DNA from 3 places in the Lysinibacillus sp. FSL K6-0057 genome. Region 3 is predicted to be linked to each of the others. Evidence: predicted binding sites of a transcription regulator. Region 3 holds the regulator's gene; each other region holds the start of a gene.
The links. Region 3 encodes LexA, which represses DNA repair genes until DNA is damaged. Its sites were predicted from a motif close to CGAACATATGTTCG; they were not measured.
Positions count from the first base shown of each region.

Region 1: a site for LexA is predicted at 1,592-1,605, ahead of ruvA (Holliday junction branch migration protein RuvA). Genes of this name have one in related genera too.
Region 2: a site for LexA is predicted at 4,249-4,262, ahead of MHB40_RS17320 (carbohydrate kinase). Genes of this name have one in related genera too.

Region 1 is NZ_CP152047.1:3,494,548-3,505,328, forward strand. It holds gene ruvB (Holliday junction branch migration DNA helicase RuvB) at 1-910, opposite strand, end outside; gene ruvA (Holliday junction branch migration protein RuvA) at 929-1,549, opposite strand; gene MHB40_RS17430 (phosphotransferase) at 1,662-2,540, opposite strand; gene MHB40_RS17435 (LysM domain-containing protein) at 2,530-3,573, opposite strand; gene MHB40_RS17440 (transcription repressor NadR) at 3,715-4,248, shown strand; gene MHB40_RS17445 (thiol-disulfide oxidoreductase DCC family protein) at 4,410-4,802, opposite strand; gene pheA (prephenate dehydratase) at 4,827-5,705, opposite strand; gene MHB40_RS17455 (ACT domain-containing protein) at 5,873-6,328, opposite strand; gene obgE (GTPase ObgE) at 6,353-7,642, opposite strand; gene MHB40_RS17465 (Spo0B domain-containing protein) at 7,648-8,175, opposite strand; gene rpmA (50S ribosomal protein L27) at 8,355-8,654, opposite strand; gene MHB40_RS17475 (ribosomal-processing cysteine protease Prp) at 8,651-9,007, opposite strand; gene rplU (50S ribosomal protein L21) at 9,024-9,332, opposite strand; ribosomal protein L21 leader region at 9,347-9,424, opposite strand; gene MHB40_RS17485 (stage IV sporulation protein FB) at 9,470-10,081, opposite strand; gene MHB40_RS17490 (peptidoglycan DD-metalloendopeptidase family protein) at 10,071-10,625, opposite strand; gene minD (septum site-determining protein MinD) at 10,719-10,781, opposite strand, start outside.
Region 2 is NZ_CP152047.1:3,465,640-3,476,420, reverse strand. It holds gene recJ (single-stranded-DNA-specific exonuclease RecJ) at 1-1,699, shown strand, start outside; gene MHB40_RS17335 (adenine phosphoribosyltransferase) at 1,735-2,247, shown strand; gene MHB40_RS17330 (MarR family winged helix-turn-helix transcriptional regulator) at 2,286-2,744, opposite strand; gene MHB40_RS17325 (MFS transporter) at 2,930-4,180, shown strand; gene MHB40_RS17320 (carbohydrate kinase) at 4,295-5,386, shown strand; gene MHB40_RS17315 (pseudouridine-5'-phosphate glycosidase) at 5,391-6,305, shown strand; gene MHB40_RS17310 (bifunctional (p)ppGpp synthetase/guanosine-3',5'-bis(diphosphate) 3'-pyrophosphohydrolase) at 6,511-8,706, shown strand; gene dtd (D-aminoacyl-tRNA deacylase) at 8,740-9,180, shown strand; gene MHB40_RS17300 (DUF2642 domain-containing protein) at 9,253-9,468, shown strand; gene MHB40_RS17295 (hypothetical protein) at 9,664-9,840, opposite strand; gene MHB40_RS17290 (AbgT family transporter) at 10,176-10,781, shown strand, end outside.
Region 3 is NZ_CP152047.1:1,327,808-1,338,588, forward strand. It holds gene MHB40_RS06180 (G5 domain-containing protein) at 1-380, shown strand, start outside; gene MHB40_RS06185 (GspE/PulE family protein) at 398-2,068, shown strand; gene MHB40_RS06190 (type IV pilus twitching motility protein PilT) at 2,080-3,126, shown strand; gene MHB40_RS06195 (type II secretion system F family protein) at 3,123-4,328, shown strand; gene MHB40_RS06200 (prepilin-type N-terminal cleavage/methylation domain-containing protein) at 4,454-4,930, shown strand; gene MHB40_RS06205 (prepilin-type N-terminal cleavage/methylation domain-containing protein) at 4,987-5,448, shown strand; gene pilM (pilus assembly protein PilM) at 5,561-6,535, shown strand; gene MHB40_RS06215 (hypothetical protein) at 6,535-7,128, shown strand; gene MHB40_RS06220 (hypothetical protein) at 7,125-7,817, shown strand; gene MHB40_RS06225 (prepilin peptidase) at 7,883-8,635, shown strand; gene MHB40_RS06230 (gamma-glutamyl-gamma-aminobutyrate hydrolase family protein) at 8,669-9,391, shown strand; gene lexA (transcriptional repressor LexA) at 9,499-10,116, opposite strand; gene MHB40_RS06240 (LysM peptidoglycan-binding domain-containing protein) at 10,283-10,597, shown strand; gene MHB40_RS06245 (recombinase family protein) at 10,594-10,781, shown strand, end outside.

The DNA of each region.
Region 1 (10,781 bases), 2.2 Mb from region 3:
TCAAATAAGGCTCGTATACATCTTCTATTGTAACTCGTTCTTCACCAATCGATGCAGCAAGTGTATCTAAGCCTACTGGACCTCCTTGGAACCGCTCAATCATGTTGGTTACAAGTTTATGGTCAATATGATCAAGCCCTCTAGGATCTACTTGTAACAGCTCTAACGCTTGCTGTGCAAGACCCTCCGTTATCATACCATCTCCAAGCACTTGTGCATAATCTCGCACTCGTTTCAATAAACGATTGGCAATTCGAGGTGTTCCACGTGAGCGCCTCGCCATTTCCGTTGCTGCTATTTGCTCAATTTCTACCTCAAACAAATGAGCACTTCGCACAACAATTTCGGCAAGCGATTGATCATCGTAATATTCTAAGCGTAGTAACACTCCAAAACGATCCCTTAAAGGAGCTGATAATGCACCAGCTCTTGTTGTTGCACCTACAAGGGTAAAGGGAGGTAATTCAAGTCGTACAGAACGTGCTTCAGGGCCCTTCCCCACCACAATATCTAAACAGAAGTCTTCCATTGCTGGATATAAAACTTCTTCAATAGCACGGGGGAGTCGATGGATTTCATCTATAAATAAAACGTCCCCAGGCTCTAGTGAACTTAAAATAGCTGCCAAATCTCCAGGACGCTCAATCGCGGGTCCACTTGTCATGCGTACATTGACATTCATCTCATTCGCAATAACAGCAGCTAATGTCGTTTTACCAAGTCCCGGAGGTCCATATAACAACACATGATCTAAACTTTCTTGGCGAAGCTTTGCCGCTTCAATGAATATTTGTAAGTTTTCCTTTACTTTATGTTGCCCAATATACTGCGCTAATTTTTGAGGGCGTAAAGATAATTCAAACTGCTCATCATAGCTACCTGCTTCACTTGCCATCATACGTTCAGACATGCACCTTCCCTCCTTTCCTTATTTTAATTTTAGCAGTAGTTGCAATGCTTGTTTCATAAAGGCATCTGTCGTTTCCAGTTTGTCGTTATCCTCTAGCTGTGGTTTAATTTTTTCGAGCTCTTTTTCAGAATAACCAAGTGCCATTAAAGCAAGTAAGGCTTCTTCTAGTTCATGTTTATAAGGATTCACACCAAACAATGGTAACTCATCTTCTGCACTAGGTAACTCCAATGTATCTAATAATGAGCCTAGCTTACCCTTCAAGTCGAGGATCATTTGACGTGCTGTTTTTTTTCCGACTCCAGGGAACTTCACTAAAAATGTTTCGTCCTCCCGTTCGATTGCACTAATAACCTGTTGTGGATTGCCCGTAGCTAAAATAGCTAGTGCTCCCTTTGGCCCTATTCCCGACACTAAAATAAGCTTACGGAATAACTCACGCTGATCTAGATTAGGGAAACCATATAAAACTTGTGCATCTTCTCGTACATGCAAATGAACATATATCTGTTGTTCAAGGGCAGAAGTTCGAAAAGCAAATGGATTGGGCGTATTGAGTTGCCAGCCAATCCCTTGTTGTTCTAGCACAATAAATTCAGGTGTAATACGAGTAATTTGTCCTTTTAAATAATCATACATCTATAATCCCTCACAATCATCGTCTTCGATTATAGCATATAGCGAACGAATGCTCGACAAAAAGTAGCGTCAAAAACGCCGTTCGCAGACAAAAATGACCGCCAAATGACGGTCATTTCTTGACAAATCTATCAATATCGTACCACAGTTTTGGCCAATAGGTGAGAGCTCGTTTTGTAAATGGCACTAAATAATCTAAAAATACTAGCTGTTGCTCTAGTGGTAAATCTATAGCAAAAAGCCATTCTCGTAATAACTCATTCGGATATTTCAAACGATGAAGCTTTCTTTTATCCAGACGTTTCAGCTCAGGTAACTCTGCAAAAATCTTTCCAAGATCATAATCTACAGCAGGCAACACACGATGTAACCATAAAATATACTCGTCATCCGCTTCACCAAGGTGCGCTAAATCAAAATCAATTAATCGCAATTGTCCATCAGAGCACCATAAGAAATTATGATGGACTACATCCCCGTGTAATAGCGTAATCTCTTTTTCAGGTGCATCTTCTAATGCAATCAATTGTAATGATTTATCACTATAATGCAGTATTTGATCGATTTCTTCTTTCGTTAAAAATGTTCGAAGCTCATTTCTTCTACTTTTAAAACGCATATGACGCATTTGCCATTTTAAAAGCTGTGAGTAGGTATGCAAGCCTGGCACGCGCTGCCAAGCAATTTTTTTATGTGTGTCATGTAAAGCTATTAATAATCTAAGAGATTCCTTACGATCTTTTTTATGCGCAAAGTTAGCACCATGGCTTCCTTCTTGCCACATTTGCACAATTAACTGCTCATCATCGCTCTGAACTAATGGCAAGATCAAAGAAGGGTCCATACGTCCTAACTGGCGATGAATGGTTCTTACCTTCTCCGCAATTTCTACTTGCTTTGCACGTTTGACAAAATAATTATTCGATTGATACTTATATTTCCAAATGTTTGGCTTTACCTCTTCTACAATATACGCTTTTTCACCATCGATAAGGCGTCATCCCGCCTGGGAAATAGTGCGGTGACATCCATGGTCCTGCTGCTGATGGGCACGGTGGTGGACAATGTGTCGGGCATGGGGGTGGCGGACAATGACAAGGGTCCATTTGCCAATTAGGCATCATCATTGGTTGTGTATTACAGCCACAGGAATGACCCATGTTCATATCAGGCATCATCATTGGTTGTGTACCACAACCACAGGGCTGCCCCATATTCATATCAGGCATCATATCCATTTGTGGCTGCATTTGGTGATTTTGTGTATGGAAGAATGGTGACGTGGACTCTAAAAAGTCTTCCATCCCACCCACTTTATGATCTGGCATGTCACAGGACATTGGCTGCTGTGGCATCGTATAATGCTCCACCTGCGGCTGCATTGGCATCGGCCACCACATTTGATGATAGATTGGCTGATGGCAACTTGAACAATGTGGCACGGCAGGCATTTGTGGCATGATATGCATTGGTGGATGTGGTGCTGGTTGTGGCATTGGCATTGGCTTCGGTTTAGCTACAGGTGGTGGTTGCGGTGTAGGTGCTGGCGGTGGCTGTATTTGCACAGGTGGTATTGTAACAGTTTGCTCCATTTGTGGCATCACCAATTGTTGGTGCCAATTCATTTCCACAGGCTGTGGTACCCACATCGGTTGTTGTGGCATCTGCATTGGCATTGGCATCGGTATTGGTATCGGAATCATTTGTGGTTCTGGCATTGGCATAGGAGCTGGTGGCGGCGATACAACCGGCGGTGGTGGCGGCATCGGTCGCTGTACCTCTTTTTTAGGACTTTCCTTCGGTGTCTCCTTATGCACTTGTGTTTCCTTTTTCGGCATTTCTTTATGCGAATCTCTATGCGGCTCTTTGTTTATTTTTTCAGGCAGTATAATTTCCATGCCTGGAACAATATAATCTGGGTTGGCAAGATGGACATTGAGCCGCTTCAAATCTTCAAACGAAATGCCGTACTCTTTCGCAATCTTCCACAATGTGTCTCCCTTTTGAACAATATGAATACGCAATTTTTTCCTCCCTTCCTCTCTACGTATCATATGTTCAATGTTTCATTTGGATACAAAAATTTCAGCAAGTTAGAAATGCTTCATGGTACACTAATTCATAAGGAATACGGATTCCTTTATTACGAGCAGGGGTGATCTCTTATGAAAAAAATGTTAGGCGAAGAACGCCGACTGCAACTATTAGCGCAATTAAAAAAAAATAAAGCACCTATAACTGGGACAGACCTAGCTAAGTTCGCCAATGTTTCTAGACAAGTAATCGTCAATGATATGACTTTATTAAAGGCAAGAAATGAGCCCATTATTGCAACTAGCCAAGGCTATCTTTATATGCATCAGGAACAACTACAGCAAACCGTTGAACGCACATTCCCTTGTTTGCATACATCAGAGCAAACAGAGGATGAATTAATGACGATTGTCGATTGTGGCGGAACCGTCAAAAATGTCATTGTCGAACATCCGATTTATGGTGAACTTACAGCTTCTATTATGGTTTCGAACCGCCATGAGGTGAAACAATTTATCGAACGTGTGAATGCAACACAGGCCAATTATTTATCCGCTCTCACTGGTGGCATCCATCTACATGTCATCACAGCACCCTCTGTTGAAGTTTTAGCCTTAATCGAGCAAGCTTTACAAAAAAAGGGCTACTTAGTGACAGATCAATGAATAGCAAAAGCACCGTCTGAAAAATGCTTTCATACGGTGCTTTCTGTTCTTATTGCGGGTATTATGTTGTTGAGCGCGGGTATTTCACTTCTCTTCGCGAGTATCATGTCCTTAATCCCGGGTATTTCACTTCATTCCGCGAGTATCGCGCCCTCCCCTTTTCAGGAAAGAAATCTTTGCCGTTGAGCAGGTGTAGGCAATAAGCATTCACTTTTTTGCCCAAATAAACGATAGCGATGCTTTGCAAATAAGCGATATAATGCATTGCGTAAAAATGGTGGCACAAGGATAAAGGCGTAGAAGCAAGGCCAAAGTCCATCGAATTTCCTGCATATATTTAATGCTGCCGTAGATTCCACAGATACTTTCCCTTGTTCAATGAGAATCACACTATCTATATTCTTTGGTATATGATACTGAGTGAGAAGTGATTGACCAATCTCACTTTGAAGCGAGGCAAATTGAAAATAGCCAGCTTGATCATGTTTGATGATAAATTGAACAGTGCTATCACAAAAATTACAGACACCATCGAATAAAATAATCCCACCCATCACCTTTTCTCCTCCTTCAAATTACTATGCTTCGTCTGATGTTACATAAGTAAAGTAGGTACCCAGTGACTTTACCTTGCAGCCTAGTGCAGCTAGTTCTTCCATTGCCCCACGCATCATCGGTTCCTTTTCATCTGCTAATACATCAATCATGAAGAAATAATCACCTAGTCCTGTCTTTAGTGGCCGAGATTCGATTTTACTTAAATTCAGCTGACGCCATGCAAAAACAGAAAGCACCTGATGTAAAGCCCCTGAACGATCTGTCGGTAAGGTAATCATAAATGTTGTTTTTGCTTGCCCCTCTGATAGCTCTTGTGGCAATCGTTTATTTTGCTTAGACAGTACAAAGAAACGTGTATGATTGAAATGAAAATCATGGATATTCTGTTCGACTATTTCAAGACCATACTTTTCTGCTGCTGCTGCATTGCCGACTGCCGCTATACACTCTTGTGGATTTTCTGATACATATTTCGCTGCAGCTGCTGTAGAAGTTGTTTGATGTAATGGCGCATGACTGAAACGATAAAATAAATATTTATGACATTGAGCTAGTGCATGTGGATGGGAATAAACGCCTTCGATTGCCTGCCAATGATTCTTTTGCGCTTTATTGACCATTAAATGTTGCTGGATTTTCAGCAATAATTCACCCGTCACATAAAGTGTTGCCTCATGGAATAAGTAATCTAATGTTAATGGCACAGAGCCCTCTAACGCATTTTCGAGTGGTACGACAGCTAAATCGACCTTTCCCTCTGCAACAGCCTCTATACATTCTGGAATCGTTGCACACGGTACAAGCCACTCATTTGGAAAGATAGCCTTTGTTGCTAAGTATGTAAATGATGCTTCTGGTCCTAAGTAGGCAATTCGATTTTCCCATTGTTGCTTTGTCATTGCAAATACCTCCTTTATGGCACAATAAGGAGCAGTCCCTCATGATCAATCACTTTTGGGACAGCTCCTTACTTGAGCTTCTTTATCGCATTTTTACCCTATTGGGCTTATTCAACACGATGCTTGTCATTTTGTCAAAAATTAAAGGATTGAACACTACACTGTGATTATAATGCTCCAGAACTAATCACTTCCGCTGATTCCACAAAATCTAAGCGCTTTAATTGCTGGATAAGATCATCAAGATCACAGGTCATGCTTGTTACATCTAAAGACAATGTAACATTCGCACGCCCCTGAATAGGGATTGTTTGATGAATCGTCAATACATTACAATGTGTAATTGTCACAGTTTCTAAAAGCTTGGCAAGTGTTCCTTTTCTGTCTTGAAGCTGTAAAAAGACTGTTAAAATGCGTTCCTGCACAATTGAATGAAAAGGAAAAACCGCATCACGATATTTGTAAAACGCACTTCGCGATAAATCCACCTGCTTTACCGCATCCCAAATGGAAGATACTGAACCACTTGATAGTAAGTGTTTCGCCTCCAAAGTTTTTTGCATTGCATCCGTTAAAACATCCTCACGAACTAAATAATATCGCTGATTCGCAACATTCTTCATACGCTTCCCCCTAAAACTCATGTCTTAATCGACAAATTCAAATTCAAACTCTTGTAGGCGTACTGTATCGCCATCCTGTGCTCCACGCTCACGCAGAGCCTCATCCACACCCATTGCACGCAATTGACGAGCAAAACGACGAATACCATCTTCACGGCTGAAGTCTGTCATTTTAAATAAACGCTCAATGGCATAACCACTAATAATAAATGTACCGTCATCTTCACGAGTGATTTCGAAATCTTCACCTTTTGCCTCATGCTTGTACATAACCGTTGCATCTGATTGTTCCTCTTCTTCATCATATAGCGGGAATTCAGGCGTTACTTCTAGTAGATCTGCAATGGCAAACAGTAGCTCTTTTAACCCTTGACGTGAAACAGCAGAAATTGGGAAGATTTGAACGTCTTCTCCTACCTTCTGACGGAATGCTGTTAAGTTCTCTTCTGCATCTGGCATATCCATTTTATTGGCTACGATAATTTGTGGACGCTCTGTTAAACGAAGATTATATTGTTTTAGCTCTTCATTGATTGTTAAATAATCTTCATATGGATCGCGGCCTTCCATTCCTGACATATCAATAACATGGACAATAACGCGTGTACGTTCAATATGTCGTAAAAATTGGTGGCCTAATCCAACCCCTTCATGTGCTCCCTCAATAAGCCCAGGTAAATCTGCCATTGCAAAGCTTCGATGATCATCCGTTTCAATCATGCCTAAGTTCGGTACAATTGTTGTAAAATGATATGCACCAATTTTTGGCTTAGCAGCAGAAACTACTGATAAAAGCGTTGATTTACCAACACTTGGGAAACCAACTAACCCTACATCTGCTAAAACTTTTAACTCTAATATAACATTTAAATCTTGTCCTGGCTCACCTTTTTCAGAAAGTTCTGGCGCTGGGTTGGCAGGTGTAGCAAAGCGAGAATTACCACGTCCACCTCGGCCTGCTTTCGCAATAACAGCTCGTTGCCCATGCTCGACTAAGTCAGCAATAACGGCATTTGTTTCTTCATTCATAACCACTGTACCTGGTGGAACTTTAACAATTAAATCTTCCGCATTTTTACCGTGCATGCCTTTACTCATACCATGCTCGCCACGCGGTGCTTTGAAATGGCGTTTATAGCGGAAATCCATTAACGTTCGTAAGCCTTCCTCTACTTCAAATACGACATTACCGCCATGTCCACCATCTCCACCAGCTGGACCACCATTCGGTACAAATTTTTCTCGACGAAAGGCAACCATGCCATCTCCGCCGTCGCCACCTTTAACATAAATCTTTACGTGATCGACAAACATTTAATTCACTCCCTATTTGCACTCAAGACATATTGCCAGCGTGTAGTTGTCTGCTCAATTGTTTGAATGTCGAATTGTTTCAAACCTTTTTCGGTGAATGCATCAGCACTCCATAACCCATTTAGCGTGAATGTCACGGCAAATGTATGATCGTCAACACGTACATCAAGCGTTAGGATCTGCTCTGTAAATGGATCTAATGTATCATAAACATGCATAACTGTTTTGTTTAAATAATCTACAACTTCCTGATCAATCTCATTGGTCACAGGCTTTTTTATCTCACCATTTAGCTTCCACGCTAATGATGGATAACGCCATCCTGCTGTTTGTAGCCACTCAATTGTTTGGGGTAATTGTAGTCGATTGAGGATAGAAAACACTCGTAATTGTTCTGAATAATGTTGAATAAGTTTCTTCGATTCGTCGATTCTACCTAAATCTAAATTCATGCGAATCAGTTGCAGTTGATTCACATAATCATGATTTGCAAAACGTAATACTTCACTAATGGTTAGTGATTGATTGTTCATCCCATTCACTCCAATAAAGTTATCCTTACTAGTATAACAAGTTTTGCTGTATTTTTCCCTTAATTCTTTAATCAATTATACCTTGGCGTCATTGCGTCTGAAATCTGCTTTGTTGAAATTTAGCCAAAAAAAGGACTGCAATAAATGCAGTCCTCCGCTTTATGTTATCTTATAAAAGATTAAGCTTCTTGTGTTTCTGGGTATACAGATACTTGTTTGCGATCGCGACCTAAACGTTCGAATTTAACAACGCCGTCAACTTTAGCAAATAGTGTATCGTCACCACCACGACCTACGTTTGTACCTGGGTAAATTTTTGTACCGCGTTGACGGTAAAGAATTGAACCACCAGTTACGAATTGGCCATCAGCACGTTTAGCACCAAGTCGTTTAGACTCAGAGTCACGTCCGTTTTTAGTAGAACCTACCCCTTTTTTCGATGCGAAAAGTTGAAGATCTAATGCTAATAATAATTTCATCGAGTTCCACCTCCTACTTGGTTGTAGTTGATTTGGATGTATTGTCCGTAATTTTGCACCATAGAATACACTTGGGCAGTCATTACTTGAACAATTAACTGTAGTTTTGCATCTACTTCAGGTTCTAAATCTGATGGTAGATTTACCTTGAGATAGCCTCCACCTTCAGCAGCTTGTTCGATTTCGGGTTGAATTTGTAATAATGCGTAAATAGCATTTACTGTACCAATGGCAATAGTTGATGCTCCTGCACATACTAAATCTTTACCAGATTCATCGTAACCAGCATGTCCTGAAAATTCGAATGCTGACACATGTCTATTTTCATCGTGATGAATCGTAACTTGTATCATTCGCTACACCTCACAATTAAGCGTTGATTGCTTCAACAACTAATTTTGTGTAAGGTTGACGGTGACCTTGTTTACGACGGTAGTTCTTTTTAGCTTTCATTTTGAAAACAACGATTTTTTTCGCACGGCCTTCTTTAACAACTTTAGCTGTTACAGTAGCGCCTTCTACGAATGGAGCGCCAACTTTAACGTTTTCGCCACCTACGAATAAAACTTTATCAAAAGTTACAACCTCGTCAGCTTCTACGCCTAATTTCTCAACATAGATTTCTTGACCAGCTTCTACTTTGACTTGTTTACCACCAGTTTCAATAATTGCGTACATTTTACTGCACCTCCTCTTAGACTCAGACTCGCCTGTGTTTTAAGGTGATCTTATCAGATACTTAAACCTTTACAGAGCGGTTGTAGTAGCACGGGTGCTACAAACAATAACATTAAAATATTACCACACGATTTTTTTTAAGTCAATCTATTCATAACATATTTTTCAAAAGCAACTCGATATTTTCGATAACGCCATTCTTTCAATACTTGCAACCAAATGAATAAATTTATGATGGCTAAAAAAATAGATTGTGGCAAGAACTTGAAAGTGACTAGTAATAGTGTTGTAGCAATGATGAAGGATAACCAATAGTATAGCTCAACCACTTGGGCTTTTGGATATTTTAAAAATAGCCAGGCTAACAAGATCCTCCCACCGTCTAACGGTATGATGGGTACAAGATTTACAGCCAATAACACGAATTGTACATTTATAAGTTTCATAGCGAGTAAATCAGGCATAAAAAAAGCGAGGCCAATCCCAATAATGGTAGCGATTGGTCCTCCTAATGCAATCCATAGGAGTGACGAAGCTTGCACAACCGCTGGATTTTCAAATTGAATTTCTCCCCCATATGGTGTAATAACGCAGGATTTCACCTTCACTCCACACAATACTGCCGCAATTAAGTGACCAGCCTCATGCCATAGCAATGAAAATAAAATAATAGCGTAATATGCTAATTGGCCACTAAAAATCATGACAAATACAAGAGGGATACACAGAAGATGTAATTTAATTCTCATTGGTCTCCGTCGTTTCAAGCCATTGTACAATTTGCTCTAAATCATAATGAGCATCTCCCTTTTCAATGGACACATAAAGTTGACCCGCTTCTTTCATACCAATTAAATCATTTGCTTGAATAGATGTATAGGGTAGTTGGGCTAAACTATCTAACATACCATAGGATACCGTTGTACCATCCTCATAGCTGATCGTCATGGTCTTGCCTGTGTACTTTGTATGGCCAGTAAAAACGACTAATCCATTCTGCCCCGCATAGATGGGTAAGCCTACATCATACTGCAATAGATAGCCTTCTTTGAATACTTGGGCATTCGCAAATGTTAAAAGATCTGCTTGCCCTACATCACTAGAAACCATGATGGTCTCTTTTTCTTTTTCAAACCAACTTTGTCCGAGCTCACTTAAATACGTTAAATCAGCAGAGGTTGTCACAAGTTTTCGAACAGGTGTATCTACGACGCCTTGATCCTCTAAACGAATTACAAGCATAATCGCCGCCACAAGAAGTATCGTGACGAACCATTTCCATTTTTTAAACAAGCCCTCATCCTTTTTTCCTCACTATATGAGATTGCATGTCCAAACATGCACAAGAAAAAACCTTCCCGTACGATTGCACGAAAAGGTTTTAATTTATTTTGAAAAAAGGGCTTTAAGTTTTGAAAACATCCCTCTTTGCTCATCGTGAATAGCCAT
Region 2 (10,781 bases), 2.1 Mb from region 3:
ACATGCTCTATATGGTGAACTACCAAGCCATTTAATTGAATTTGTGGCGATTGGCACTGTAGCAGATTTAGTCCCTTTGGTGGACGAAAATCGTTATCTCGTGAAGCGGGGTATACAGGAAATGCGCCGTTCTCTTAGCCCATGGGTACAAGCGATGTGTAACATAGCCAGTACAGAACAGACAAAAATTACGGAAGAAACGATTGGCTTTTATTTTGGGCCGCGATTAAATGCCGTTGGTCGACTTGGTGAAGCGGCTCCTGGCGTGGAATTATTAATGGCAGAGGATAATGCTAAAGCAACCGCATTGGCAAAACAGTTAAATGCCTGCAATACCGAGCGCAAAGATATTGTGAAAAGTATTACGGATGAAGCCATTGCACTGATTGAAGCAGATGAAAAAGTCGGCAATTCCTTAGTTCTTGTTGTTGCTGGCGAGGGCTGGAATGCAGGTGTTGTGGGAATTGTAGCCTCACGTCTCGTTGAACTATATTATCGTCCAACGATTGTGCTGTCACTCGATCCCGAAAAGGGCACAGCAAAAGGCTCTGCTCGAAGCATTGAAGGATTCCATCTATATAACGAACTAGCTAAAAATCGAGATATTTTACCGCATTTTGGTGGACATCCTATGGCTGCAGGTATGACCTTATCATTAGAGCATGTGGATGAACTACGTAAGCGCTTGGATGCGCAGGCCAGAGCCTGCTTAACAGAGGAGCAATTAACACCGATCGTGCATATTGATATTCCGCTCAGCATTGACGAAATTTCAGCAGATGCTATTGAGGAAATTTCAACATTAGGACCATTCGGCACAGATTTCCCGAAGCCTGTTTATGTGCTTGAGGATGTAGAAATCGCCTCCATGCGTAAAATTGGAGCGGCCGAGAATCATATTAAAATGGAAATAACAAACGGCTATGACAAATTGGATAGTGTTGGTTTTAATAAAGGGCATTTACATGATGAATTAACGTATGGCATCAAAGTTTCCTTTATAGGTGATTTGCAAATTAACGAATGGCAGGGACGTAAAAAAGCCCAATTTATGATCGAGGATGTCCAAACAACAGAATGGCAACTATTTGATATTCGTGGTATCCGCCAAACAGCTCGATGGCTGAATACGGTACCGAAGGACGAGGCACAGTTTATCGCCTTTCGTCCAGAAACGATGACCTATTATCAATCATTAATTGGTGCACCTATTACATTGGTTGACCCAACCCTTTCAAAAATTGAACAAAGTGATTACATCGTGCTCTTAGACTTGCCACACCATGTTCAAAAGCTAGAAGACGTTTTACAGAAGACAACACCTTCACGTATTTATGCACATTTTTATATGCCCGATTCGCAATACTTTAGTGGTTTACCTACTCGTGAACAATTTGCTTGGTATTATAAATTCTTGAAAAATCGACCAGCCTTTCCACTTGATATGCATATTGCAGATTTAGCGAAGCATACGGGCTGGCCATTAGAAACATTAAAATTTATGACACAGGTGTTTTTTGAGCTTGATTTTGTTAAAATGGAGAGTGGACTGACGACTGTCAACGTGAATGCCCCAAAACAAGCACTAACAGAGGCACCGTCTTACAAACAACGTTCAGAACAGATTGAAATGGAGCAAAAGCTTGTCTATGCACCTTATATAGAATTAAAACAATGGTTTGATGAACGATTAACATAAACGGACGTATAACGTTTCGTAGGAGGAGCAAGAACATGGATTTAAAGCAATATGTTACAACGGTTGAAAACTGGCCAAAAGAAGGCATTACTTTTAGAGATATTACGACAATTATGGATAATGGATCTGCTTACAAATATGCAACAGATCAAATTGTAGAATATGCAAAAGAAGTGGGAGCTGAAATTGTGGTTGGCCCTGAAGCTCGTGGGTTTATTATCGGTTGCCCAGTTGCCTATGCACTTGAAATTGGCTTTGCACCTGTTCGTAAACCAGGTAAATTACCACGTGAGGTGATTAGTGCGGACTATGGTCTAGAGTATGGAAAAGATACATTAACAATGCATCACGATGCGATTAAGCCTGGTCAAAAGGTGTTAATCTGTGATGATTTACTAGCTACTGGGGGAACAGTTGAAGCAACAGTGCGTTTAGTGGAACAATTAGGTGGTCAGGTAGTCGGCTGCGCATTCCTAATCGAACTTTTAGAATTAAATGGTCGCGAGAAGCTTGGCGATTTAAATATTAAAACACTTATTCAATATTAAGAGCATTGAAAAAGCGCCCTACACTGTGGGCGCTTTTTTTATACTTCGTCATATGCTTGAATAATTTTTTGCATTGTTCGCAAGGTATCGTAGAAATCTGCGTATTTTTCGGTTCCAATATCCTCGATGATTCTATCTTGAATTCCTTGCCAAATAGGTGCGGCTTCATGTAGCTTTTCTAAGCCTTCTTCAGTGAGCGTAATTTTTTTTGTGCGAGCATCATTTGTATCTCGCTTTAATTCAACATAGCCATGTTGCTTTAATAGATTAATATTACGTGTAACAGTGGTTTGATCGAGTTGTAATATTTCACCTAAACGGCTGATTGACACAGCTTGTTGAAGGTCGATATGTGCAAGCATCGAATATTGTGTAACTTTTAAACCAGTAGGCTGTAGCAGCTTATCATATAATTGCGTGACAACCCTTGTTTTCTTTCTAAGGTTTGCACAAACACATATTTGTGTATAATCAATATTTTTAAGTTGATTCTTCATCGACAGTACTCCTTTGAAGGGATTCTACTTATTGTTAGTATACACCCAAAAACTAGAAATTACTTCTTGACAGCTTTATGAACGATTACTATCATTATACATGTATATACATATAAATGAAATGAATAGACTTAAACATGTATATACATGTTTTGCGGTCTATCATAAGAAAAGAAGGTGTTAGGGTGAAGCGTGTTCATTATAGTTGGTTTATTTTGATCGTCACATTTTTCTCGATTATTGTCGCAGGGATTACGATGTCATCATCTGGTGTGTTTATCGATCCCCTTGAAAAAGAATTTCACTGGGATCGTTCAACCATTGCTTTAGCTTTCGCTGTAAGTTTGTTTTTATATGGCATATCTGGACCATTTATGGCTGCACTACTTGAAGTCATTGGCTTAAAGAAAATGATGCTCAGCGCCATGGCCACTTTAGTAGTAGGAATGACTTTAACATTTTTGATGAGTCAATCTTGGCAGTTAATCGTTATTTGGGGAGGCATTATTGGTCTTGGAGCGAGTCTATTTTTAACGGTGCTTAGTCCATATGTTGCGAATCATTGGTTTGTAAAACGCAGAGGGTTAGCAGTTGGTATTTTAACGGCAAGTACAGCCACGGGTCAGTTAATTTTACTGCCAGTGCTAGCTATCATCATCGAACACTATTCTTGGCGATGGGCTATCGCATTAATGCTACTCCTTAGTACAATAATGTTCTTCATGATTGCTATTTTTATTAAAAATAAGCCCCAGGATATTGGTTTGACACCTTATGGACAAGAAGAGACTATAGAAGAACATCTAATACAGCAAAAAAAGAATCCAATAAGCATGGCTTTTTATGGTTTATTAGAGGCGATTAAGGTTAAAGCGTTTTGGTTACTAGCAGGCAGCTTTTTTATTTGTGGTCTATCGACAAGCGGATTAATTGGTACTCATTTTGTCTCTTATTGTATTAGCTTTGGTGTTCCTTTAGTTACCGCTGCATCACTTCTTTCCTTTATGGGCGTTTTTAATTTATTAGGCACGACTGCCTCTGGCTGGTTATCTGATCGCTTCGACAATCGTTGGTTGTTGTTTTGGTATTACATGTTAAGAGGCGCTTCTCTTTTATTACTTCCTTATGCACTCGCGCAAGGGTCTTTTGTTTTACTAACGATTTTCACCATCTTTTATGGACTAGATTGGATTGCTACTGTGCCACCAACCATCAGTATGACACGACAAATTTTTGGTATGCATAAAAGTAGTATTATCTACGGCTGGATATTCGCCTCCCATCAAGCAGGAGCGGCGGTTGCTGCGTATGGTGGAGGGTTGATTTATAAATTTTTTAATTCCTATACGTGGGCTTTTTTCCTTGCAGGGATGTTTTGTGCAATGGCCAGTTTATTCGTCATCATTGTTAAAAAGCAAACACCCCAGCAAGCATAAACAAATAAAAGTTGAACCTCGGTATGATGAGGTTCAACTTTTTTAATAAAGAATCTTTTGACATAATACAAACAAAAGTTTATAATATAAACAAATATAATAAAAGGTGATGCTATGAATGAAAGAGAACAGGCGGTGCTTGCTTTAATTCGCCAGAATCCGTTTATGTCTCAGCAAGAAATGGCAGATACAATGAATCTGTCACGTCCCGTGCTTGCTAATTTAGTGTCTAGTTTAACGAAGCAAGGAAAAATTGTAGGTCGTGCTTATATTTTACCCGAGGAAAATGAAATTATTTGCATCGGTGGAGCTAATTTAGACCGCAAATTCCATGTAAAGGGCAATGTTCAATTTGGAACATCTAACCCTGCCAGTTCTTCCTTTAGTGTAGGTGGTGTTGGTCGAAATATTGCTGAAAACTTAGGCAGATTAAACCACCAAGTGACGTTACTAACAACGGCAGGGAAAGATGCTGATTGGCAAGTGATCCAAGAAGCTTCGGAATCCTTTATGAATCTACGTTATGTAGAGCAGCTAGCAGAGGCTTCTACGGGTTCTTATACTGCCATAATGGATGAACAAGGTGAGCTAGCACTAGCTGTAGCGAATATGGAGGTTTATGACCTTCTGTTACCTAGCTTGTTGAAAAAACATGAAACAATGCTAGTGAACGCGGGATGTTTTATTTTGGATTTAAACTGTCCAAAAGAAACAGTGGCGTATATCCAGCAAGTAGCCATTGCTCGTGCTATTCCACTTGTCATTGTGCCGGTATCTTCGCCAAAAATGAATCGACTACCTGAAACATTACAAGGCGTAACTTGGTTTATTTGTAACACAGATGAAGCGGAAACGATTGTTGGACATAAAATTGAAAACGCTACCCATTATGAAAAAGCATTACAACAGCTTCTACAACTAGGTGCTGAACATGTCATTATCACGGCTGGCAGTAAGGGCGTTTATGCAGCATCTACAACGATTGCGCCTCATCAATTTGCTGCCAAAGTGATTGACAAAATTGAAGATGTAACAGGAGCAGGAGATGCCTTTGTCAGCGCTGTCATTCACAGTTGGTTGACTGGACAATCTTTTGAGACATGTATTGATGCTGGATTAACCAATGCAAAAAATACATTGGCATCTCCTTATACAGTAAGACCTGAATTATCAGTAGATTTGTTGAAAAATGAAATGGAGGAATAACAACATGAAAGAATTCATCGTATTATCAGAAGAAGTAAAAGCAGGACAAGCAAAAGGTCTACCAATCGTTGCATTAGAATCAACAATTATTTCACACGGTATGCCATACCCACAAAACGTGCAAACTGCGCGTGAAGTTGAGCAAATTATTCGCGATAATGGTGCAGTCCCTGCAACCATTGCATTAATTGATGGAAAAATTAAAATCGGTCTATCAGATGAAGAACTAGAAATGTTCGGTAATGCTCAAGGTGTTGCGAAAGCTTCACGTCGTGACTTAGGTTTCTTACTAGCAACGAAAAAATTAGGTGCTACAACAGTTGCAGCGACAATGATCTGTGCAGAGCTTGCAGGTATTGAAATCTTTGTAACAGGCGGAATTGGTGGTGTACACCGCGGTGCTGAAACAACAATGGATATCTCTGCTGACTTAGAAGAATTAGCACAAACAAATGTTGCCGTTATCTGTGCGGGCGCAAAATCAATTTTAGATATCGGTCTTACACTAGAATATCTTGAAACAAAAGGTGTGCCAGTGGTTGGTTATGGTACGGATGAATTACCAGCATTCTACACACGTCAAAGTGGTTTCGATGTAAACTTCCAATTGGATACACCTGAGGAAATTGCAGCAATGCTATCTGCGAAATGGCAATTAGGCTTAAAAGGTGGCGCAGTCATTGCAAATCCAATTCCTGAGGCGGAAGCATTAGAGCATACATTTATTACAAACATTATTGAAAAAGCTTTAGTTGAAGCGGAAGAGAATGGCATTCAAGGTAAAAACGTTACACCATTCTTACTTGGCAAAGTGAAAGAATTAACAGAAGGTAAAAGTCTTGATGCCAATATTGCATTAGTGAAAAACAATGCAGTAGTCGGCGCGAAAATTGCTGTAGCTTATAATCAATTACATTAATCCATTTGTCGAAACAAGGACTCTTTGTGACGTGAAGTCGCAGAGGGTCTTTTTTATTAAAAAGAAGAATATTTTTTCCATTTTTCGAACTGTTCACGAGATTAACTAAACTAAATGATACAGTCTCTTTACAATAGGCTACAATATTTTATACAATTAAGTTTATATCTAATCTGAAAAATTTGACGAGCAAGGTGGACATGTTATGGCGAAAGAGCAAATTTTGACTCCTGAGGACGTTTTTGAGTTAGTCAAATCCTACATGAATGATGAAAATGTCGCATTCGTGAAAAAAGCATATGAATTAGCAAGGGATGCCCATATTGAGCAATTCCGTAGCTCTGGTGAACCGTATATTATTCACCCAGTACAAGTAGCAGGTATTTTAGCTGAATTACAAATGGACCCAGAAACTGTAGCGGCAGGTTTTTTACATGATGTTGTCGAAGATACGGATTTTACGCGGGATGATTTGGTACGTGAATTTGGCGAAGAGGTAGCTGTGCTTGTTGATGGTGTTACCAAACTAGGGAAAATTAAATATTTATCAAAAGAGGCGCAGCAGGCTGAAAATCATCGGAAAATGTTTGTGGCTATGGCACAGGATATCCGTGTCATCCTCATTAAGCTAGCAGATCGTCTTCATAATATGCGTACGTTAAAGCATTTACCTGCTGAAAAGCAACGACGTATTTCAAAAGAGACGCTAGAGATTTTTGCACCTCTTGCTCATCGTCTTGGAATATCGACTGTAAAATGGGAGCTTGAAGATACAGCACTGCGCTATTTAAACCCACAGCAATATTATCGTATTGTCAGTCTGATGAAGAAAAAACGTGATGAACGTGAAGCTTATTTAGAAAATGTGATGGCTGAGATGAAATCACAACTGAATGAGGTTGAAATTGACGCAGATGTCTATGGTCGACCAAAACATATTTACAGTATCTATCGAAAAATGGTGCTACAAAAGAAACAGTTTAATGAAATTTATGATTTATTAGCCATTCGTGTTCTTGTCGATAGTATTAAAGATTGCTATGCCGTATTAGGGATTGTGCATACACTCTGGAAACCAATGCCAGGGCGCTTTAAAGACTACATTGCTATGCCAAAACAAAACCTGTACCAGTCCCTGCACACGACCGTTATTGGACCTTATGGTGACCCATTGGAGGTACAGATTCGCACGAAGGAAATGCACAAAATTGCAGAGTACGGGATTGCGGCACACTGGGCGTATAAAGAAGGCAAAAACGTCGATCATCAAAAGCAGAATGTCGATCAAAAATTAACGTGGTTCCGCGAAATTTTAGAGTTCCAAAATGAATCTTCCAACGCAGAAGAATTTATGGAATCCTTAAAATTTGATTTATTTTCTGATATGGTTTATGTATTTACACCTGAAGGCGATGTCATTGAATTGCCAGCAGGTTCTGTTCCTATTGATTTTGCTTACCGTGTCCATTCAGAAGTCGGAAATCGTACGATTGGGGCGAAAATCAATGGGAAAATGGTACCGCTTGATACACCATTAAAGACAGGTGATATCATTGAAATTTTAACTTCTAAACAATCCTTTGGTCCGAGTCGCGATTGGCTAAAAATAGCACAATCCTCTCAGGCGAAAAATAAGATTAAGCAATTCTTTAAGCGACATCTACGTGAAGAAAATATTATCAAAGGTAAAGAAATGATTGAAAAAGAAATCCGTGCGCAGGATTTCGATTTAAAGGAAACAATGTCTTCTGAAAACCTCAAACGTGTATGCGATAAATTTAACTATACAAATGAAGAAGATTTGTATGCGGCAGTTGGCGTGAGTGGCATTACAGCGCAGCAGATAGTAAATCGTCTAGCAGAAAAACGTCGTAAAGAGCGTGAGCAGGAAGAAGCTTTAGAGAAAATCGAACAAAAAATGAAAAATCCAATTCCACAAAAACGGACGGAATCCGGTGTTATTGTAAAGGGCATTGACAATATGCTTATTCGACTTTCTCGTTGCTGTACACCTGTTCCTGGTGATGATATTGTAGGCTTTATTACGAAGGGTAGAGGTGTTTCTGTCCATCGTGAGGACTGCCCAAATATTCAAATAGAGGATGAGCAGGAGCGCTTAATTGAAGTGGAATGGGAGCATGGTGTCATTCCTGAGAAAAAAGAATATCCAGTCGATATCGAAGTATCAGCCTTTGATCGACCTGGTATATTAAATGAAATTATGCAAATCGTTAGTGAGACAAAAACAAATATTTTGGCAGTCAGTGGTCGTGCTGACCGTGATAAAATGGCAACAATTCATTTAACAATTTCTATTTCAAACATCTCACATTTGCATAAGGTTGTTGAGCGAATTAAACAAACACCTGATATTTATTCAGTGCAGCGTGTCATTAACTAATTGATAGGCAATATAGAATTGGGGTTTTAATACATGAAAGTAGTATTACAGCGCAGTAAAGCTGCCTCTGTAACAGTGGACGGAACTGTTACAGGAGCGATTGATCATGGCTATGTTCTTTTAGTGGGGATTACAAATGAAGATACACATGAGGATGTTGCCTATTTAGCAAAAAAAGTAGCCAATTTACGTCTTTGGGAAGATGCAGATGGAAAAATGAATCATTCGATCTTAGAGCATGGAGGCGCTATTTTGTCCGTCTCACAATTTACGTTGTATGGGGATGCAAAAAAAGGGAATCGTCCAAGTTTTATAAATGCAGCTAGACCAGAAGCAGCTGAGCCGCTGTGGGAGGCCTTTAATCAAGCATTACGCGAGCACGGCTTACATGTGGAAACAGGTATTTTTGGTGCAATGATGGATGTAGCACTAATTAACGATGGTCCAGTCACAATTCTTCTAGAGTCAAAATAATGGAACGTTTCCTATAATTCCTTCATATACTAAAGAGTATGGTTAGTTTTATAGGAAGGGGTGTCTATGAACATGACGCAGACGAGAAGTATAACCAATCCATATTTATACGAAACGCTTAACATGATGATTGGTCAGGCAGTAGTTGTGCAAACAGAAAAAAATATTCAAAAAGGTATTTTATTATCCATACTACCTGACCATATGATCCTTGAGATGAATCGTACGCCTTTCTTCATTCGAATGGAGGAAATTGTATGGGTTACATTGGAAACTACAAAAAAATGAGAAAGTATGAACCTTCCAATCATAATAGATGATAGAAGGTTCTTTTTTTATCTGTTTATGGTAAATGAAAATGTTTGAATGACAAATAGTAGTGATCCTGCAAATGTTTTTTTGGAATAATATAAAAGGTGTTTCTACCTCTCCTCCTCATTCATTACCTTCAGCAAACGTATTATTAGCAGTTCAATCCCTTCATTATGAATGCAATGAAAATAAAAGCATTCCATATACAATCGACTTATATTTGCCCGCTAATTTGACAGTTAACATGCTTATTTTAAATTGGGAATTATGGTTAAAAGCGACAACAAACCATCCATATTCAAAATGCTTATCAAACACATTGCTGTCTTCACCACAGACTATACCCATCTCTTGATTGAACAATGTGAAACGAACATCATGTGTATGTTAGATGACGACAATTAGATTGATAATTTTATTTTAGAAAAATAATGAATTTAACATTAATAATCTGTGGATGTACATTATTATCCGATTACTCGTGTTTGTGGGGAAGGAGGATCTTTATAGCCAAGGTCAGCCAAGAAGCTTAATAATAAGGTAACTATAAAGTATGCTTGCTAAAATAATAGAAAATTAATACTTTACAATAAATTTAAACTCATGTATATTTATTTTCAATTAGCGACAAATAGCGACAATGTTGTGAAAATGTCTAAATAGAGAAAAAGGAGCGTGGTTTAATGGAAAATGAACAGGGGATAAAGAAGAAAAGCTGGTTGAAGGTACCTCATACATATACGATTATTTTTGCCATCATTTTTTTAGCAGGTATTGCAAGCTACATCATACCAGCAGGTGAGTTCGAACGTGTAGAGGATGAGGAAGGGCGAATGCTCGTTGTAGATGGAAGCTATCATCATATTGAGAGTGAGCCAGTTTCCTTTTTCGAAATGTTTACAGCCGTTCCAATGGGTCTTGAAAAAGGGGCTCAAATCATTTTCTATATTTTTTTAGTCAGTGGTGTGTTTGGCATTATTCGTTCTACAGGTGCGATTGAGGCTGGTGTCTATAAAGGAGTAAAAGCTTTAGAGGGAAGAGAAAAATTACTTATTCCTTTATCGATGATTTTATTCTCTGTTGGTGGTTTTACAATGGGGATGGCGGAAGAAACAATTATTTTCGTGCCGATTGGTGTGGCCATTGCACGTGCAATGGGCTTTGATGCTGTAACAGGAACTGCCATGATCACTCTTGGTGCTGCCAGTGGATTTTTTGGAGGAATGCTTAATCCCTTTACAGTAGGTGTTGCGCAATCATTAGCAGATGTACCATTATTCTCAGGAATT
Region 3 (10,781 bases):
GAATTATTTATCGCTATTCGGAGGATTTAAAAGCTGGACAAGAACGAGTGGAGCAAGAGGGTAAAGAGGGTTCAAGAGTGGAAGTGTATCGTTCCATTGTAGAGAACGGAGCAACAGAAGAACAATTCATTAGTAGAGATTATTATGCACCTCAAAATCGAATTGTTACGCGTTCATCGCAGGAGCCTGTTACGATCACAACACCTACTCAAAACGTAGGGGCAGGAACATCAGATCCTGATTTAGAAGTGGATTTAGATGGGAATGGCTTGCCTGACGTGAAATCTTCAACACCAGAGGAAACAAAGCAAGAAGATGGACCAGAAATTGTCTATGGCTACTATGACAAGGGTGGCAATTTTGTACAAACAAGTCCATAACGATTGGAGGTATGTTTATGGCAATGAAGCCAGGGCGTAAACGTTTAGGGGATTTACTGGTTGAATCAGGTGTTATCACAGCTGACCAGCTAGAGTACGCATTAACTACTAAGATGAAAAATGAGAAGCTTGGAGATTTCCTTATTAAAGAAAACTTCCTAACAGAGCAGCAGCTTATTGAGGTCTTAGAATTCCAGCTGGGTATTCCTCATATAAGCTTGAATCAGTTTTCAATTAGTCCCGAATTATTACAGCTAATTCCTGCGGAGCTGGCAAAGCGGACAAATATTATGCCGATTCGCAAAGAAAAAAATAAATTGTTTATTGCAATGGAAGACCCGATGGATTATTTCGCCATTGAGGAAGTTCGTATGACGACGGGCTGCCAAATCGAGACAAGTATTGCAGCAAAAGATGATTTATATCGGACGATAACAAAATACTATGATTTGCAGGAATCAATGGATGCGGCCATGTTGGATTTGGCTGCCACAAGTACGGAAACACAAGACGAAATTGAGAATGAGGATTCACCTATTGTTCGTTTAGTGAATCAAATAATTGCCAATGGTGTCGCACAGCGCGCAAGTGATATCCATTTTGATCCACAAGAGACAGAGCTACGTGTCCGCTATCGAGTAGATGGTGTGCTTCGTACTGAACGATCCTTGCCCAAGCATATGCAAAATGTCGTATTGGCTCGTATTAAAATTATGGGTAATTTAAATATTACAGAAAATCGTATCCCACAGGATGGACGTATTAAAACCAATGTTAATTTTAGACCTGTCGATATACGTTTAGCCACATTACCAACAGTCTATGGTGAAAAGGTTGTTATGCGTATTTTAGATTTAACCAATTCAGCCAATGATATTGATAAATTAGGCTTTAGTGCAAGTAATGAGGCACTTTTTAGGAAAATGATAGCCCATCCAAACGGTATGATGTTGATTACTGGTCCAACAGGCTCAGGGAAGTCCTCTACTTTATATGCGGCACTTTCTCATTTAAATGAAGAAGGCGTCAATATTATTACGGTTGAGGACCCAGTGGAATATCAATTAGATGGTATCAACCAGATACAAGTAAAAGAGGAAGTCGGCTTAACATTTGCGGTAGGTTTACGATCGATTTTACGACAGGATCCTGACATTGTGATGGTGGGGGAAATTCGTGACCTTGAAACAGCTCAAATTGCTATTCGTGCTTCACTAACAGGCCATCTAGTGTTAAGTACGCTGCACACTAATAGTGCCATAGAATCTATTTCAAGACTACATGATATGGGTATTGAGCCATTTCTACTATCCTCTTCCCTTGTAGGAATCATGGCGCAACGTCTTGTACGTAAAGTTTGTCGTGATTGTGCTGAGCCATATGTATTCACTTCTCGTGAACTTGAAATACTTGAAGACAATGGGGTGGAGGGCGTAACGCATGGAAAAAAAGGTCGTGGATGTCCTGCCTGCAACCATACAGGCTACCGAGGGCGTATGGCGATTCATGAAATCCTCCCTGTTGATCGCCAAATAAAGGATATGATTTTAAATCGTGTTGGTGATAGCGTTCTACGTGATTATATGAATGAGAAAGGCTTCCATACCTTATTAGTAGATGGATTACTAAAGGTTGTAGCTGGCAAAACAACCACATCAGAAATATTACGTGTTGCAAGTGCAGACTAGGGGTGAAAGAAATGACAGCATATTCAATCGTTGAATTATTAACACGTGCATTTGAAGAGAAAGCATCGGATCTACATCTAACAAAAGATATTCCACCAGTGTATCGTATTCATGGGCAACTGGAGCATTATGGCACAGTGCCGCTAGAAACAGAAGATTTAAAGGAAATGGTAAAGGTCATTCTCCCTGTCCATAAACAACAGGAGTTTGAGGACAAAGGTGAAACTGACTTTAACTTTTCATTGCCTGGGAAATGTCGATTCCGTGTCAACGCATATCATCAGCGAAATGAAGTAACGATTGCGGCTCGTTTAATTGAGGCTAAAATTCCTTCTATTGAAGCGCTCAATATGCCACAGGTGTTATATAAGCTTGCGGAAAAACCACAAGGCTTAATTTTAGTGACTGGCCCAACAGGCTCAGGGAAATCAACTACCTTGGCAGCAATGATTGATCATATTAATGAAACGAGATCAAAACATATTATTACGTTAGAGGATCCAATCGAATACTTGCATTCACATAAGAAATCTGTCATCAATCAGCGTGAGATTGGTGTCGATACGATGAGCTTTGCAAATGGTTTACGTGCATCACTACGTCAGGACCCAGATATTATTTTAGTCGGGGAGATGCGAGATTACGAAACCATTTCAACGGCTATTACGGCTGCTGAAACAGGACATTTAGTCATGGCTACACTTCATACAAGTAGTGCACCAACAACGATCGACCGTATTATAGACGTATTTCCACCACATCAGCAAAGTCAAATTCGTGTGCAGCTTGCGAATGTACTGCAAGGTATTGTTTCTCAGCGTTTATTTGTACGTAAGGATGTAAAAGGGCGTATTGCTGCGACAGAAATTTTAGTACAGGCACCTGCCATCTCGAATTTAATTCGTAATGAAAAAATCCACCAAATTCCAAGTGTGATGCAGACAAGTAAAGCATTAGGTATGCACACATTGGAATATTCGATGCAACACTTAATTACGACAGGTAAGATTTCACTTGAGGATGCACGACCATATATGAACGCTGGTGATTATAGTTGACGATATTTCGTTATAGTGGTCGTACCAAAACAGGAGCACCTAAAAAGGGCATTATCGAGGCACCGAATAAAAAGGTAGCCATGGAAAAGCTTCGAGCACAAGGAATTAATGCACGAGAACTTCAAGAATCAAATAGCATTTTACATAAAGATATTGCTTTTGGGACAAAAGTGAAGCACCAGGAATTTGTTATTTATTGTCGGCAATATGCGACATTAATTCGTGCGGGCGTTCCTGTCGTTGAAGCAACCCATATTTTGGGTGAGCAAACAAGGAGTAAACCACTGAAGCGAGCATTGATGCAGGTTGAAGAGGATATTCGAAATGGGATGGCATTTTCAGATGCAGCAGGTAAACACCCAAAAGTGTTCCCATTGCTATTTGTCAATATGATGCGTGCTGGTGAGGCTACAGGAAACGTCGATGATACATTAGATCGCCTTGCAAGCACACTAGAGAAGCAATATAACATCAAGAAAAAAATTCAATCTGCCATGACCTATCCAGCGATATTATCGCTTTTAACACTGGTGGTTGGTATGTTTTTAATGGTGTTCATTGTGCCAACCTTTATGGATGCATTTAAAGAAATGAATTTAGAAATGCCGTTAATAACGGTCATTGTAGTAGGTATTAGTGATTGGCTCATTCAGTTTTGGTACCTTGTGATTTTAGGATTATTGGTGTTAGTAGTGGGCTTACACTATTTCTATAAAAATAATAAAGAGTTTCATTATGCCGTCAATGTATTTTTACTGCGTATGCCAATCTTTGGACAGCTGTTACAAAAGGATATTATTGCGAGAATGACAAGAACCTTGTCTACACTCTTTAGTAGCTCCGTGCCAATTCTACAAGCCCTAACAATTGTCGAAAAGGTTGGTGGTAATCCAGTAATGGGTAAAGTAGTACTGGAAGCCCGAGATAATTTAGAAAAGGGTGGCACATTATCAGAACCACTTGAAAAAAGCTGGCTATTTCCACCACTTGTTACACAAATGACATCAATTGGTGAGAAAACAGGGTCCTTGGATTACATGCTTGAAAAGATTGCTGATTTTTATGAAGAAGAAGTAAACCGTGCTGTCGATACCATGAAGTCACTCATTGAGCCTTTAATGATTGTGATACTGGCTCTAGTTGTAGGTGTCATCGTTGCGGCTATATTCTTACCAATGTTCCAACTATATGAAAATATGTAATGTTTACAATATTGATATGGATGCCCTTTTGTTCCGCTTAATGGGAAATATCTACTTAGATTTGCTAACAAAAGGAAGCGGCAAGTAGGTATCTTCATGGTTAAGTATTAAAGGAGAGACTGGACATGGAAATGAGGGTAATGAACGAAAAGGGCTTGACATTAGTCGAGTTATTGGCAGTCATTGTTATTCTAGCTATCGTTGCTGCCATTGCAATTCCAGCTATAAGTAATGTCATTGATAATTCACGTTATAAGGCATTAAAGGCAGATGCTATCAATGTCATTCATGCCGCGCAGTTCTATTTTATGGAGCATCCAACCGCTGATCAATGGCAGATGGTTGAAGTGGGAAAATTAGTATCTGATGGTTATTTAGACAGTGCAGGCAAAATATTAGAGGCAGATAAAGAAGGTCAGAATGCCAATGTCCAATTTATCGAGGGCACCTACTATTTCAATGCACATGCGATTTATTACAGCAATGGCAAATATATTAATTTTGATAATGCCACCTTACAGCATATTGCAGACGATATTCGTAAGGGCAGCAAGGGAACTGGTGGCAAATGTATTGGGCGAGATTGTGCAGCTTCGCCATAATGTTCAGAAGCGCGTGTACACACACTTCATATAAAATTATTAAGGAGGATTTCATTATGTTAAAAAAATGGAAAAATAAAAAACTATTGAAAAATGAGAAAGGTTTAACATTAGTTGAACTATTAGCTGTAATTGTTATCCTAGCAATTATCGCAGCAATCGCTGTACCTGCAATTGGTAATATTATTAATAAGTCGAAGGACCGTGCAATTTTAGCGGAGGCATCAAATATTCTAGCAGGTGCTAAAATTGCTTATATTGATGGGGCATGTAAAGAAAATAAATGTAATGATGAATCATTAAAACCGTATGTAGATGGTGTAGATTTAGCTGGTACTGTTGTTGAATTAAATACAACAACTGGTTGGGAAGTTACGTACCCTAGATTAAAGGATATTAAGTTAGCAGAATTTCAAGTTAAAGATAATAAAGCAACAGAAAAAGAGATTAATGACAGATTGGTAAAAGCTGGCGGGGAAAAACCGGAAGATAATAAAGATACAAAAGGTAAGGAATAATCAGTCCTCCCAACCCACTCAGAAGCGCAAGAAAATTTGCGTTTCTGGCTGGGAAATGGATGACTAATTGAAAAAATCATTTATACTGAATAGGATAAGGAGGTCTTTTCACATGTTTAAGAGAAAAAGAAAGTCGCATGTTTCGATTGAACTGAAGGATTATGTGCTACGTGCGATTGTGGCGAAAGGACCAGAGCCTAATCAGTGGCAGGGCTATGAATACCCCTTAGCAGCTGGAATCGTTGAAAATGGGACAATAATCGACGAGGTAGCTCTTTTTGAGGTGATTAAAGAGCAAGTAATGAAATGGACAGGGAAAAAACAGGCAGTTCGCATGTTTGTCCCTGATACGACGGTTCTATTAAAAAACTTTGAGCACCCTAAAGATGTAAAGCCTCAGGAATTACGAGGATATGCTGAGATGGAATTGGGACATTCCATTCATTTACCATTTCAGGACCCTTTAATTGATGTGTATGATGCAGATGCCGAGGATGGCAAGGCTATCTTATTTGCTGCGCCTTCTGAAGAGATTACGAAACTAGTAGGGATGCTGTTAGATGTTTCATTAGAACCCGAAGCTGCCGATATTCGTGCGCTTTGTAATATACGCTTATTAGAGCACATGTCCTTATTAATGCCTAATAAAACATATTTAATAGCAGAATGGTCGATTAATGAACTCTCTATCAGTATTTTTTCCAATGGCCAAGTGGAGTTTTTGCGCTATCAAACCATTGAAGTAGATATGACGCAATGGCAGGGGAAGAAGGAGAATGAGTTTAGCTATCAATTTATTTATAATGGCGAATCAGAGAATTATCAAATGGTCGTAATGGATCAGGTTCTAGAGATTGATCGGATGATGAATTTCTTTAAGTTTTCTTTACATAAAGGTGAAAAAACAGTGGATGAAATTATCATGCTTGGCGATAACCCACTATTGAAATCAATTGGGAACTTACTCGCTTCTAATTTAGAACCACCACTGAGGGTTGTCGATGGGAAAAAAATTGAGAAATCGTTTCCTCGCTTTAAGCGAGAATTTTCAACGTTGCTTGGCTTAGCTTTGAAGGAGGTTCGTTAATGGTTCCAGATATAAACCTCTTACCACAACTTGAAAAAAGAACAACCTCTCCCAAGCTTTTTTATAGCTTGGTGATTGTCATTGTGGGACTTATTGTAGCTTATTTACTTTTTTTATTTTTTACATCCAAAAGTGAATTGTCTCGATTGACTGCAGAGGAACAGGCATTAACAACACAGCTTAATCAATTGCAGCAAGAGCTAGACGCACGACAAAGTGTCGATCAGGGTTCGTTGGAAGAGTCTGTGACTTTTATTCAAAGCGTTTCTTATCCTGTAACACCGTTAATTGATGAAACAAAAACTTTATTACCAACTCATTCCTATTTACGTAGCTACGTTTTCGGAGAGAACACAGTGAATATTGAAGTGGATTTTGAAACGATGACAGATATATCGAAATATGTGGAGCGACTTTTAATGAGTAGCTATTTTACAGATGCTCAAATTAACACTGTCTCAAACTTTGAAATAGAGCTAGGTGAACAAAGGGCGTTAACACCCCAACAAAAATTTAAAGAAGTACCGCGATATTCAGTGTCCATCACAGCAACAATCGATTTTATGTATTTAGCTGGAGGACGACGCTCATGAATAAATTAACGAGTAGTAAAAATTCATCTATGATCTTGTTACTGGCGTTGATAGCTGCTATTTTATTTGCGCTGTATTATTATTTGCTGTCACCAAAATTGGATGAGGTGAATGAAAAAGAGAGTAATGTATTGCAGGTGCAGCAAGAATTAGCTAATGTCAAAGAACAACTAGCACAATTAGACAAGGAGCAGGGACAGCCTACTATCAATATATTAGCCTTAAGACAAAAGCTACCTGCAACAAGAGCCGTTGAAAAGATTATTCTTGATTTAGCTGAGATTGAAGAGGTGACAGGAACTCGTATACAGACTTTAACTGTTCAAGGTGAGGATGGCACTGTGAAACCTTCAGATGTATCGAATGAGCTCAATATGTTAGAACAGGCTGAAGCAGAGGTCAATGGTGATCAGGAGAACAAGGAGACCACTACACCGATTGCTTCTCTTTCAAAGGACTCTTTACCAGCTAATTTAAAGCTCATTACTTTTATCTTAGAGGTTGGGGCGCTTGATTTTAATTCGCTTGAAAGCTTTTTACAGGAGGTTGAACAATTAGAGCGTGTCATGAAAACCGATAAGATTGAATTTAAATTACCTGGAGAGCAGGAACAGCTAGAGAAAGATGCAGATCTTACGTTAAAGGCAACAGTGCAAGTGACGACGTTCTATTACGAAGAACAACAATAAACTTTATTGATAGGCGCACCATACTTCATTTGTATGGGCGCCTATTGGTTTAGGAGGACATAAAATTGGAAATGGCTTATACGATCTTTATTTTTTTATTTGGACTTGTCTTTGGCTCTTTTTATAATGTTGTCGGCTTACGTGTACCGCAGAAGGAGTCGATTGTACACCCTCCTTCCCATTGTACGAAATGCCAGAGACGACTAACGGCGCTTGATTTAGTGCCAGTATTGTCCTATGTATTTTTAGGAGGAAAATGTCGGAGTTGTGGCAACAAAATTTCTTGGGTTTACCCAGTCATAGAATTAATGACAGGTGTATTATTTGCCTTTGCTTATTGGCGGCTAGGCTGGAGCATAGAATTAATAGTAGCTTTCGTTTTTATCTCCTTATTAGTCATCATTGTAGTGTCAGATTTGGCCTATATGCAGATTCCAGATAAGGTGCTATTATTCTTTTTACCCTTGCTTGCTATTGGACGAGTTCTATCACCATTAACACCTTGGTGGGACTCTCTTGTGGGTGCTGTTGTTGGTTTTGGCATATTATATATAATTGCTGTGCTATCGAACGGTGGCATGGGTGGAGGCGATATTAAATTATTCTTTTTAATTGGTCTCGTTCTGGGTACAATTGATACACTGTTAACGCTGTTTTTAGCTGCTGTTATTGGTATGATTGTCGGATTTACTGTGTTATCGAAGAACAAACAGGGGAGAAAAACACCCATTCCGTTTGGGCCTTCTATTGCACTGGCCGCAGTCATTGTTTATTTCTATGGCGATCTATTAATCAATTGGTATTTAGGCTTTTGGTAATTGTTTAATCTTCAAGAATGTGGAGGGAAGCAAGTGAAACCGATTATTGGTATTACAGCCTTTGTGGAGGATGATTTATCCTCTCGATTAAATGCTGCTTACAGCAAAAGCATTATTGAAGCAGGTGGAATTCCACTGATTATTCCGATTGGAGTAGAAGAAGAGGCAGCACAGATTTTAGCCATGACAGATGGTTTAATGTTATCGGGCGGCCATGATGTGCATCCATTTCTGTTCGGGGCCGAGCCTTCATTAAAGCTTGGAAAAATTCATCCAGCGCGAGATACGGTTGAATTAGCCTTAATTGAAGCTGCATTCCAACGGAAAATGCCTATTTTCGGTATTTGTCGAGGGATTCAAATATTAAATGTTGCATTAGGTGGTACTTTATATCAGGACATTGATAGTGACCATTTTAGTAACAAGTTACTCCAACATACGCAGCAATCAGGTCGAGCTGTAGCTACTCATTCTGTACAGGTTATTGCTGACAATCTATTAGCGACTATCGTTGAACAAGAGAAGATTGCAGTGAATTCATTTCATCATCAAGCGGTGAATGTGTTAGCAGAAAAATTAAAAGTAGCAGCAAAATCCAGCGACGGTATTATCGAAGCGGTAGTTCATGAGGAGATGCCATTTTGCTTGGCTGTTCAGTGGCATCCTGAGGAACTAGCCATAGCAGGAGATGAGAGTGCTCAAAAGCTATTTTCAGCCTTTATTGAAGCGAGCTTAAAATTTAAGAAGGAAGCTTAGAAGGGGCATTATACAAAGAATCCAATCGTATATGGATTCTTTTTTTGCGTAAAAAAGAGGATACATGCTCTTAGAAGGAACATAATCCTCAAAACCTGCTTTAATCGTTAATGTACACGTCTGTAAAGACCTACAACTTGTCCTAAAATCGAAACTTGATCGACAATAATAGGTTCCATAGAAGAATTTTCAGGTTGTAAACGGAAATGGTTTTTCTCTTTAAAGAAACGTTTTACAGTTGCTTCATCCTCAGCTGTCATAGCTACAACAATATCCCCATTATTAGCTGTTGCCTTTTGTTTGACAATGACTAAATCTCCATCTAAAATCCCAGCTTCAATCATTGATTCCCCCATGATTTCTAGCATGAACAATTGATCTTCACTTGTGCCATACGTATCGGGTAATGGGAAGTATTCTTCAATATTTTCAATTGCTGTAATTGGAGAACCAGCTGTAACCTTCCCGACAAGTGGGACATGGATCACCTGTTGCTTTTGAATGGATTCTTCAGGCTCTAAAATTTCAATTGCGCGTGGCTTTGTTGGATCTCGACGAATAAAGCCTTTTTGTTCTAATCGAGCTAAATGTCCATGAACAGTTGAACTGGAAGCAAGTCCAACTGCTTCACCAATTTCACGTACTGATGGTGGATATCCTTTAGCTCGTACCTCTTCCTTAATGAAAGCTAAAATGTCCTCTTGTCTTTTCGAAACTTTTTTCATGCGTGCTCACCTCTTTTTTCTAATATCATTCTACTTATTTGATAGTATAACAGAATGCGAACATGTATGCAAACATAGGTTCGAAAAGTGTTTGACAAAAACGTTTGTTCGCTTTATTATGGGAACATACATTCCGAACAAACATTCTTAAAAAGGGGTAATGATTATGACATGGTTGAAGAAAAACACACATATCTCAATTTTAATAGGAGCTTGTTTACTATTTGCAGCATACCTTTACATTACTGATCCAGGAAAAGTTAGTTACGCAGAAATTCAAATTGAACATGGAGATAGCTTGTGGTCGTTAGCTGAGCAATATCGTGGTAAAATGAGTACTGATGATTGGATAAAGCTTGTAAAAACGGAAAATGAACTAGCAGATATTAAAATTGTAGCGGGAAAATCTCTAGTTATTCCTGTAGTGAGTGATCAAGCCAGTCCCATCAATACTATCGAAATTGCGAGAAATGAACAATGATAAATAATCAACTATCGGCTGTTGTCTATTGTCGCGTAAGTACTGAAAAAGAAACACAAAGCTCCTCATTAGAGCGCCAGCAGGAAGAGTTGCTGCGCTATGCTAAAGAGCAAGGCTATGCGGTGAAGGGCGTGTTTAAAGATCAACATAGTGGCTATGATGTAGAACGTGAAGGCTTACTAGA